DNA from 2 places in the Brevibacillus sp. HB2.2 genome. Region 2 is predicted to be linked to the other one. Evidence: riboswitches for the same ligand, from Rfam matches in the RefSeq annotation. Region 2 holds a riboswitch; the other holds the start of a gene.

Region 1 (4,900 bases), on a different contig from region 2:
ATCACGCTCTCGGGTACCGTTCCCGCCGTTGTGGGAGGCCCTCTTGATGGAGCTGATCATTGAACTTTTGCGGGAAGCGGGAGCGAGACTGCCGACCAAGGTCGGTCAGACGATTGGTATTGTGGGCGGTATTGTTATCGGACAAGCTATCGTTCAGGCCGGATTCACGAGCAATATCTTGATTATTATCGTTGCCCTCGGCGCTTTGTCATCCTTTATTGCGCCTAGCTATATGATCGGTTCTACGATCCGGGTGGTTCGTTTTCCGATGATTTTTCTGGCAGGTGTGCTGGGTGCATTAGGCATTGTGGTCGGATTTAGTTTTTTGGCCAGTCACTTGCTTCGCCAGACCAGCTTGGGGCGTCCGTATATGTACCCGATTTATCCCGTGCGATTTTCAGATTGGAAGGATGGCTTTATACGCGCTCCCTTATCCTCCCTTTCGGAACGCCTCAAGTTTTTTAACCCAAAACGAATATCGCGCTTTGACAGGGGTAGAGCCAAAGAGAAGAAAGACATTGACGAGTAAGCGAGGCGGCCATGAATATCAACATCGATGTAAGTAAGGATAATACGATAACGGCATTTCTTGCAGGGGTTCTTGTGCATGGCACGCAGGTAGGGATGGGCATTTTGGGCTTCCAACGAATCATTGCCAGGGAAGCGGGGCACGATGCTTGGATATCTGTCATACTCGCAGCTTTGTTTACTCATCTTACGGTGATGACCATTAACAAGACCTTGCAAAAATACCCCTCAGCGGATATTTACGGAATCCAGGAAGATGTGTATGGAAAGTGGCTGGGTACAGCCATTAGCATCATTTATTTGACCTATTTTTTTGTGTCCGCTGGAGTCATTTTACGTACCTACATTGAAGTTGTCCAAACCTGGATGTTTCCGAATTTACCTACGTGGGTTCTGTCAGGGATTATCCTGTTTCTAGCGTTTTACACAGTCGTAGGGGGGATAAGAGTCATCGCAGGCTATGCGTTTTTTTCCGTTATGGTCACGATGTGGATGATATTTGAGTTATATTTTCCCTTGAAATTTGCCAGGTGGGAATATTTGTTTCCCATCATGGACACCAGCCTAGAAAACCTTTTCAATGGAATGATTGCCATGTCTTTGACCAGTGCCGGCTTTGAGATTCTCTACGTTGCCTATCCTTATGTACAAAATAAAGAGAAGGTACACAAAAGTGTACAGTTGGGAGTGCTGGTGACGTATCTGATCTATTTGCTTGTTATGATTGTGGCGCTGGTCTTTTTTAGTCAGGGTCAGCTCATGAGAACGATTTGGGCGACACTCAATATGCAAAAGATGGTGTACCTCCCTATTCTGGAAAGGTTTGAACTGGTTGTCATTTCGTTTTGGCTTCTCGTAATTTTGCCGAATATCATGCTGTATTTGTGGGCTTCTGCCCGAGGTCTCAAGCGCTTGTTCGGATTTAATCTACGTCATTCATTGTATTGGATTATACCCGTGATCTATGTAGCCTCCTTGTCGTTACTTTCCAGACAGCAGATGAGTCGGATGACGACTATTTACTCGCATATAACTCTGTACATTATTTACGTGTACCCCTATTTTTTGTACCTGATGGTCTGGCTGAAGCAACGAAAGCAAAGGGTGAAACCAACCAGCAAAGGAGAGAGTGCCTGATGCTGCCTGTCCAAAAACATTGGATGCAGTTATCCAAGCGGTTTTTTGCGTTGTGGTGTTCATGTGTCCTTGTGTTGGCAGGCTGTTCAGATCGGCAAATTTTTGATGAGACAGGACTTGCCACGGCTGTCGGCTATGATCTGTTAAAGGATGGGGACGTTCGGGGGACAGCAATCATGCCCTCCATTAATCCAGAGGCGAAAGAAAAGATACAGGTTTTTTCAGCCATCGGTGAAACCAGCAAGGGAATTCGGGATCGGATAAATTTACAATCAGATAAAAGAGTATTGGGTGGGCAAATTCGTGTCGCACTCTACAATGAAAAATTGGCAAAACGTGGACTTGGTAGTATCGTTGACACGTTGTATCGGGATTCCTCTATTTCCAGCAGAGTTTATCTTTGCTTATTTGAAGGCGAAACATATGATATGTTAACGCATCGCTATTCGGAAGAAGGGAATATCGGAATCTATTTATACCGTATGATTGAGCAAAATATTGAGGGGGAAAAAATTCCGTCTTCCACCATGCATGAGTTTTTTCGGTCTTATTATGACAAAGGAATCGACCCGATCATGCCGTTCATTGCAAGAAAGGGAAATGAGCTGCAAATCAAGGGGATCGCATTGTTTCAAGGGGATCGTTATGTAGGGTGGATCACACCTAAGGAAGCCTTTTTAATCAAGCTTATGCATGGGAAATTCAGGATTGGCAGCTACGATACTTCTGTCCCTGCTCATATTTTTGGCGAGGTACCCAAGAATCGCGGAAGTAAAAAAGACCGTGTGCAGCTTGTCTTTGATACGATTTCCAGCCATTCAAAAATCGAGCTGACCCAAGTATCTCCCCCGATCTTTGATATTCACATCCGATTAAATGCGCGGATTTTGGAATTAACCCTCCCGCTGAAGCTAGAGAATACCAGGTTGATGAAAATCATGGAACATGCACTGGAAGAAGAGCTCGGAAAAGAACTGCAGAAAGTAGTCCACAAATTGCAGGACCTCAATGTCGATCCCGCTGGTTTCGGGATCGTGTATCGCTCAAATAGCAGAGGGAAGGCAAATATGACGCAGGCTGAATGGAGAAAGATGTTCAAAGACGCGATATTTCGCTTTCACATAAAGTCAACCATCATCCGCAACGGCGTCATGGATTAAAAAACTTTTTCCTGCTATTACTATTGACGTGATATTTTCAAAAAGGATATAATCCGTCTTGTATCATCAAGAAATAGAAAAAACGAACATAATATACGTAGATATCTTTCTTATCAAGAGAGGCGGAGGGACAGGCCCTATGAAGCCCGGCAGCCGGTTCATTTTCGAATGAACGTCGCGGTGCCAATTCCTACAGGATTTTTGGATCTTGTACAGATGAGAAGGGTGGATGCGAACGTATACATTGCGTTGCAGCCCCTTTTTCGTTTGTGAAAAAGGGGTTTTTATATTTTTATCAAGATTATGGTCGGGAGGTGGATGCGTTGATCCAACTGCGTCATTTGCATAAAAGCTATCAAGTACAGGGTAAAACCATCCCAGCGTTAACGGGGATCGACCTTTCCATAGAGCAAGGCGAAATATACGGGATTATCGGACACTCTGGTGCAGGGAAAAGTACGTTGATCCGGTGCATCAATTTGCTAGAGCGCCCAACTTCGGGGGAAGTTATTGTGGACGGCGTCGATTTGACGAAGCTGGATGAAGGGAAGCTGCAAGAAAAGCGCCGCTCAATCGGCATGATTTTTCAGCATTTCAACTTGCTGTCTTCTTCAACGGTCGGCGAAAATGTTGCTTTTCCGCTCAAGCTGGCAAAGCGTTCGAAGGCAGAGATTGATAAGAAAGTAAACGAGCTGCTGAAGCTGGTTGGCTTGGAGGCACATAAGGACAAATATCCGTCTCAGCTGTCTGGCGGACAGAAGCAGCGTGTCGGGATTGCCCGTGCGCTCGCGAATGATCCAAAAGTGCTGCTCTGCGACGAAGCGACATCGGCTCTCGATCCGCAGACGACGAACTCCATTCTGGCACTGCTCTTGGACATCAACCGCAAGCTGGGCTTGACCATTGTGTTGATTACCCACGAGATGCACGTCATTCGCTCCATTTGTGATCGTGTCGGCGTGATTGATGGAGGAAAAATCGTCGAGTCAGGTAACGTACTGGATGTATTCCTTCGTCCAAAGCATCCGACGACACAAGAATTCGTGGAGCAAGTAGCCGATTCTACAGAGCTGCGCGAAGCGGTCGAACACGAAAAGGCTTCGGGGAACCGCACGATTGCTCGTGTCACCTTCCTCGGGGAAAAAACATACCAGCCGATCCTGTTCCAAACCATGCAAGAGACTGGTACGGTGTTCAGCATTTTGCAGGGAACGATTTCTCGCATGAAAGATACGCCGTATGGTCAGTTAGTGATCGAGCTGGAAGGCGATGTCGCACAGAATCAAAAGACCATCGAGACGCTGCGCCAACGTGGCTTGGAAGTAGAGGTGATATAAATGGACTGGACATTCGAAAATGTGGATTGGGCTGAAATCGGCGAAGGTACGATGGACACGCTCACGATGCTTGGCTTCTCCACTCTGTTTACCGTCCTGATTGGTTTGCCGTTGGGCATCATTCTGTTTTTGACTTCTCGCGGACAGCTTTTGCAAAACCGCACTTTTTATACGATTGCATCATTCGTTGTCAACGTATTGCGCTCGGTACCATTTATTATTCTGATGATCTTGCTGATTCCAGTGACGAAAATGATCGTAGGAACTTCACTCGGCGTACTGGGTGCCATTCCGCCGCTCGTATTTGGTGCCGCTCCGTTTTTCGCACGTTTGGTGGAAACCTCCCTGCGTGAGATTGATAAGGGCGTGATTGAGGCCGCACAATCTATGGGTGCTTCCAATTGGCAGATCGTCTGGAATGTCCTTTTGCCAGAGTCTAGATCTGGTCTAATCGCGGGTATTACGATCACGACGGTAACACTGGTCTCCTACACAGCAATGTCTGGGGTAATTGGCGGTGGTGGTTTGGGTGACTTGGCGATCCGATACGGTTATCAGCGTTTCCAAACCGATGTTATGGTTGTGACTGTTGTTATTTTGCTGGTGATGGTACAGATCTTACAATCGCTGGGGGACCGTCTGGTTCTGAAATTCAGCCGTAAATAGGATCTTTCCATATAGATTGTCAAAAAATAAAACGAAATACATGCAAGGGGGAAATCATTCATGAAAAAGCTA
Region 2 (4,900 bases):
CGCTAAGTCCATCCAAGTGAAGGGGACAGTAAGCGGCTGGAACAAAAAGGACGATGCTGAGCTGGTTGTGATCGCTCCTGACGGGAAGAAAAAAGAGATCAAACCGAATGACAAAGGCGAGTTCTCTTTGACGTTGTCTTACAAGAATCATTCCTTTAGTGCTAAATCGATTCAATTCGCATTGTATGAAGACGATAAGCTGATTAAGAAAGCTGACGTTGCACTCAGCACAAAGGTCATTGTCGAGCCTGTGAAGCCAACAGACGGCGATGAAGACGATGATGATGACAAAAAGAAAAAAGAAAAAGGGAAGCAGAAAGATAAGCATCCCAACGGCAATGCGTATGGCTATTGGAAAAAGCACGGTAAGGAATGGAATGAAGATCACGATGATGACGATCATGACGAGGACAGAGACTAGTCTCTATCATTAAGGCCGTTGCTTGTAAGTCTCGACGTACTCCACCAATTGTCTGATGTAATCCCCCAAAATGGGGATCGAAAGAAATTGCGTCAAGAGGGAGCCGAGGAAAGCCAAAACGATAGCAGTACCAATCGTCAATCCCAGACCCCGGGCAAGACCTGCGAGGAAATTGATCCAGAGCAGCTTGCGCGGGGCTGTGTAATTTTGGATCACATCTGCTAGTCGGATATCTTCTAAGAACATCGCAATTTTGTGCATCCGCTCATTTACCTTCCGAACTTCCTGAAGCTCTTCAAGTACTTGGTCAATTTGCTGCATGAGGCGATCTGTAGGCGACAAGCTGTCCATCCCCTTCCATCATTCGGTATCGTTACCTACCAGTCTAGGGAAAAAGACAACCAGAATCAAGGTGGAGAGGAAACGTTTGCCTATCAGCTATGCGAAGGGTAAAATGAACGTACTAAACGTTTGATAGGAGGCTTTGAAATGGCTGAAACTGTTTCCCAAACTCTTTCCGAAGATTTATTCAAGCTCTTGCAAAAGGAGCGTTTTGTTACCTTGGGCACAGTAGACCATGAGTCAGGAGCACCATCGCTCAGTTCCTTGTCCTGGACGTATGCTGTCAGCGCCGATACGATTCGTTTTGCCGTGGATAATCGCTCACGTATTTTGGCTAATATTGCGAAGGAACCGCAGGTTGTCCTGCATTTGATCGGTGCGGGCTCGTCTTTCGCCATTAATGGTCGTGCTGTCGTTAAAACAGACCGCCTAGAAGGTGTTCCGCTCAAGCTGGCCATGGTAGAGATCAAAATTGAGGCTGTTCGTGATATTATGTTTTACGGTTCCCGTATTTCCGCAGAACCACAATATGAAAAGACGTATGACAAAAACGCAGCAGCGAAGCTGGACAATCAAGTGATGACCGCCCTGAAGGATGCAAATTAACGGGTGGAAATAAATTGTTGACAAGAATCCTGCCGATCCATTAGTATTAGGGTCAATCGAATTGAATAGCAATCTTCTTATCCAGAGCGGCGGAGGGACTGGCCCGATGATGCCCGGCAACCAATCACCTGTATTTTAACAGGGAGATAATGGTGCTAATTCCTGCAGAGTTATCAAACTCTGAAAGATGAGAAGGATTTGCTTACGGTGACGTAAACAAAGCCTTCTTTCAGAGGAAAGAGGGCTTTTTTGATGCCCTCGTACACTATTGGAGGGAGAGAAACAGACATGAAATTGGAAACAAAGTTGATTCAGGCGGGAGTAGGCAAAGACGAAAAAACAGGGGCGGTGAGCTTTCCTGTTTACTATGCAACGGCTTATCGTCATCCTGCCTTGGGCCAGAGCACTGGCTATGACTATACGCGCACAGCTAATCCTACTCGCACCATTTTGGAGGAGACCATCGCTATAGCGGAATCAGGAGATGCAGGATTCGCCTGCGCCTCGGGAATGGCCGCTGTTCATACCGTCATGGGCTTGTTTTCCCAAGGAGATCATCTGATTGTTTCGCTCGATCTGTACGGGGGAACCTATCGATTGTTCGAGCAAGTGCTCTCTCGTTACGGTCTGACGTTTACGTACGTGGATTTGCGTGACATTGGAGCACTGAAAAATGCGATTCGCCCAGATACAAAGGCCATTTTCGTCGAGACACCAACCAATCCGCTCATGCAGATTACCGATATTCGAGCAGTAGCACAATTGGCGAAGCAGCACAGTCTCCTGACGATTGTAGACAACACTTTCTTAACCCCGTATTGTCAACGCCCACTAGAGCTTGGTGCAGATATCGTCTTACATAGTGCGACCAAGTATTTGGCAGGACACAATGATGTGTTGGCTGGACTCATCGTAACAAAAGGAGAAGAGTTGTCGGAAAAAATCCGGTTTTTGCACAATTCAATCGGTGCTGTACTCGGACCTCAAGATTGCTGGCTTCTCATTCGCGGGATGAAAACATTGGCATTGCGGATGGAGCGCCATCAATCCAATGCCTTGATTGTAGCGGAAAAGCTGCGTGAGCATCCGGCAGTAGCGGAGGTATTTTATCCGGGTCTGTCCGAGCATCCGGGACATGAGATCCAGGTGAATCAAGCGACAGGGCATAGTGGGATGGTATCGTTCCGCGTACGCGATGTGGAGCAGGTGGGGGTATTCCTGCAAAATCTGCAAATCGTGTCCTTTGCCGAAAGCCTGGGGGGTGTCGAGTCATTGTGTACGTATCCGGCGACGCAGACTCACGCGGATATCCCGCAAGAAGTCAGAGAGCATGTCGGTGTTTGTGATCGATTGTTGCGGCTGTCGGTTGGCATCGAGCATCCAGATGATGTCGTAGCCGATTTGTTTCAGGCCTTGAATGCTAGTTTGGTCGTAGGGGGGAGTGTACGATGAATTTTGCCACCAAGCTCCTCCACGGTTCCACTTGCATTGACCCGTTCACAGGTGCGTCGTCGGTTCCGATTTATCAAGCTTCTACGTTTCATCAGGCTGATATCGATCAGCCATGTGCATTCGATTATGCCAGATCAGGCAATCCGACCAGGCAGGCTTTGGAAGAAGGCATTGCGACTCTAGAAGGAGGCGCACGCGGTTTCGCGTTCTCATCTGGCATGGCTGCCATTTCCAGCGTTTTCATGCTGTTTTCTGCCGGAGATCATGTTGTAGTGGCGGAAGATGTATACGGTGGCACGTTTCGGTTTTTGACCAAGGTATTGTCGAGAATGGGCATCTCTGTAACGTTCGTGGATGCGACAGAGACAGAAGCCGTTCGTGCGGCCATTACACCGGCAACAAAAGGGGTTTACCTGGAGACCCCCTCCAATCCCACCTTAAAGGTGACAGATATTGCAGCGGTTTCTCGTATCGCGAAAGAGCACGGCTTGCTCGTCATCGTCGATAATACGTTCCTTACCCCGTATTACCAGCGACCATTGGAACTTGGCGCAGATGTGGTCATTCATAGTGCAACAAAGTTTATCGGAGGGCATAGCGACGTCGTGGCTGGTCTGGCCGTGACCAGGGAGGCTGCATTAGGGGAGCAGCTCTACTTTATCCAGAATGGCATGGGAGCGATTTTGGGTGTGCAGGACTGCTGGCTCGTGATGCGTGGGCTCAAAACATTGAAAGCCCGACTGGATGTGAGTACGAAGACAGCCGCGGACTTGGCTGAGTGGTTGTCTACGCATCCACAGGTAAGCCGAGTTTACTATACGGGACTAGCGGATCACCCCGGTCACCTGATTCAAACACAACAAGCGACTGGTCATGGGGCTGTTCTTTCCTTTGATGTAGGGAGCCGTGAGCGAGCAAAAGCGCTGTTTGATCGCGTGAAATTGCCGATTGTGGCAGTCAGCCTCGGGGCAGTGGAAACGATTCTCTCGTATCCAGCTACGATGTCACATGCAGCGATGCCCGCTGAAGAAAGAGCTGCAAGGGGAATCACAGACGGTTTGATCAGATTGTCAGCTGGTCTAGAGGATTTCGATGACTTGGTGGCAGATTTGAAGCAAGCACTGGATCATTTGCCATCTGAAGCACCAGTCCATAAAGAAAAAGAGGTATTCTCCCGGGCTTAAATCCGGGGGATACCTCTTTTTGTTTATGGTGTGCCTGTACGATTTGCGTTGATTTTGTTTTGTCCTTGTGGCTCTTTGTGCATGCGTTTTTCTTTTACTTGGGAAGGGGTTTCTTCACGAGGCTGCACACTGCGTGGCAGTTGGGGGATGATCCGACCTACCATATCCGCCAACTCTTCGGTAATTCCGGCAATCGGATGGCCACGACGAATATCATCTCTCATTTCCCGTAAACGCTGGACGATGGCAGGGTCTGCAGTAACGACAGCATTCGCTCCTTGGGGGTCTTCTTTCAGAGCTTCCGCAACTGTATACTTAATGACGCCAACTTCTGGGCGATCCAGATTCGGATCCACAGTAATACCGACTACCGCATATTTGCCCAAGACCACAGCCGTGGCGCTGTGCACCCTTTTCACACGTGTTGCTAGTTGGGCGAGACGATCAGCGGTGGCTTGGGAAGATTGATTATAAGCAGGCTCGGGAGCTGTTTGCTGAACACGCTGAGTATGAGTGGCATGCTTCGGCTGTTGTGCAGCCTGATTCGTCGGGGGTATATTGCCTGACGTACATGCTGTAAGCAACAAGCTAAAACCGAGACAGTAGATCATGATCCGTTTCACAGGCATTCTCCCTTTCCCAGTATTGCCTTCCTTCGTTAGGAGGGCAGGGTTACAAGTATTTTGTTCTGGGCTGTCCATTTTCATTCTGCCAATGGGTCGTCTATCTCTGTCTACCTGAACATAGACTGTAGTACATCACGTCGCCGCACTTGAGCATCCCTCCAAAAATTGCATAGGGTATATAAGAAGGGTAATAGGAGGCGAGATTTTGAAGAAAATCTACGTACTGGACACCAACGTACTCCTGCAAGATCCAAGGGCGATGTTTTCTT

What was found. Region 2 has a riboswitch for S-adenosylmethionine ahead of HP401_RS13015 (aminotransferase class I/II-fold pyridoxal phosphate-dependent enzyme). Riboswitches for the same ligand answer to the same signal wherever they lie in the genome.
Region 1: linked by a shared signal. The riboswitch ahead of HP401_RS25595 (methionine ABC transporter ATP-binding protein) and the one ahead of HP401_RS13015 (aminotransferase class I/II-fold pyridoxal phosphate-dependent enzyme) in region 2 are both predicted to bind S-adenosylmethionine.

What each region holds. Positions count from the first base shown of each region.
Region 1 is NZ_JABSUV010000048.1:6,844-11,743, forward strand. It holds gene HP401_RS25580 (spore germination protein) at 1-529, shown strand, start outside; gene HP401_RS25585 (GerAB/ArcD/ProY family transporter) at 541-1,665, shown strand; gene HP401_RS25590 (Ger(x)C family spore germination protein) at 1,665-2,825, shown strand; SAM riboswitch class I at 2,933-3,048, shown strand; gene HP401_RS25595 (methionine ABC transporter ATP-binding protein) at 3,149-4,162, shown strand; gene HP401_RS25600 (methionine ABC transporter permease) at 4,163-4,828, shown strand; gene HP401_RS25605 (MetQ/NlpA family ABC transporter substrate-binding protein) at 4,889-4,900, shown strand, end outside.
Region 2 is NZ_JABSUV010000015.1:39,202-44,101, forward strand. It holds gene HP401_RS13000 (hypothetical protein) at 1-421, shown strand, start outside; gene HP401_RS13005 (DUF5665 domain-containing protein) at 431-772, opposite strand; gene HP401_RS13010 (pyridoxamine 5'-phosphate oxidase family protein) at 911-1,369, shown strand; SAM riboswitch class I at 1,444-1,563, shown strand; gene HP401_RS13015 (aminotransferase class I/II-fold pyridoxal phosphate-dependent enzyme) at 1,658-2,821, shown strand; gene HP401_RS13020 (trans-sulfuration enzyme family protein) at 2,818-4,005, shown strand; gene HP401_RS13025 (YhcN/YlaJ family sporulation lipoprotein) at 4,029-4,634, opposite strand; gene HP401_RS13030 (PhoH family protein) at 4,837-4,900, shown strand, end outside.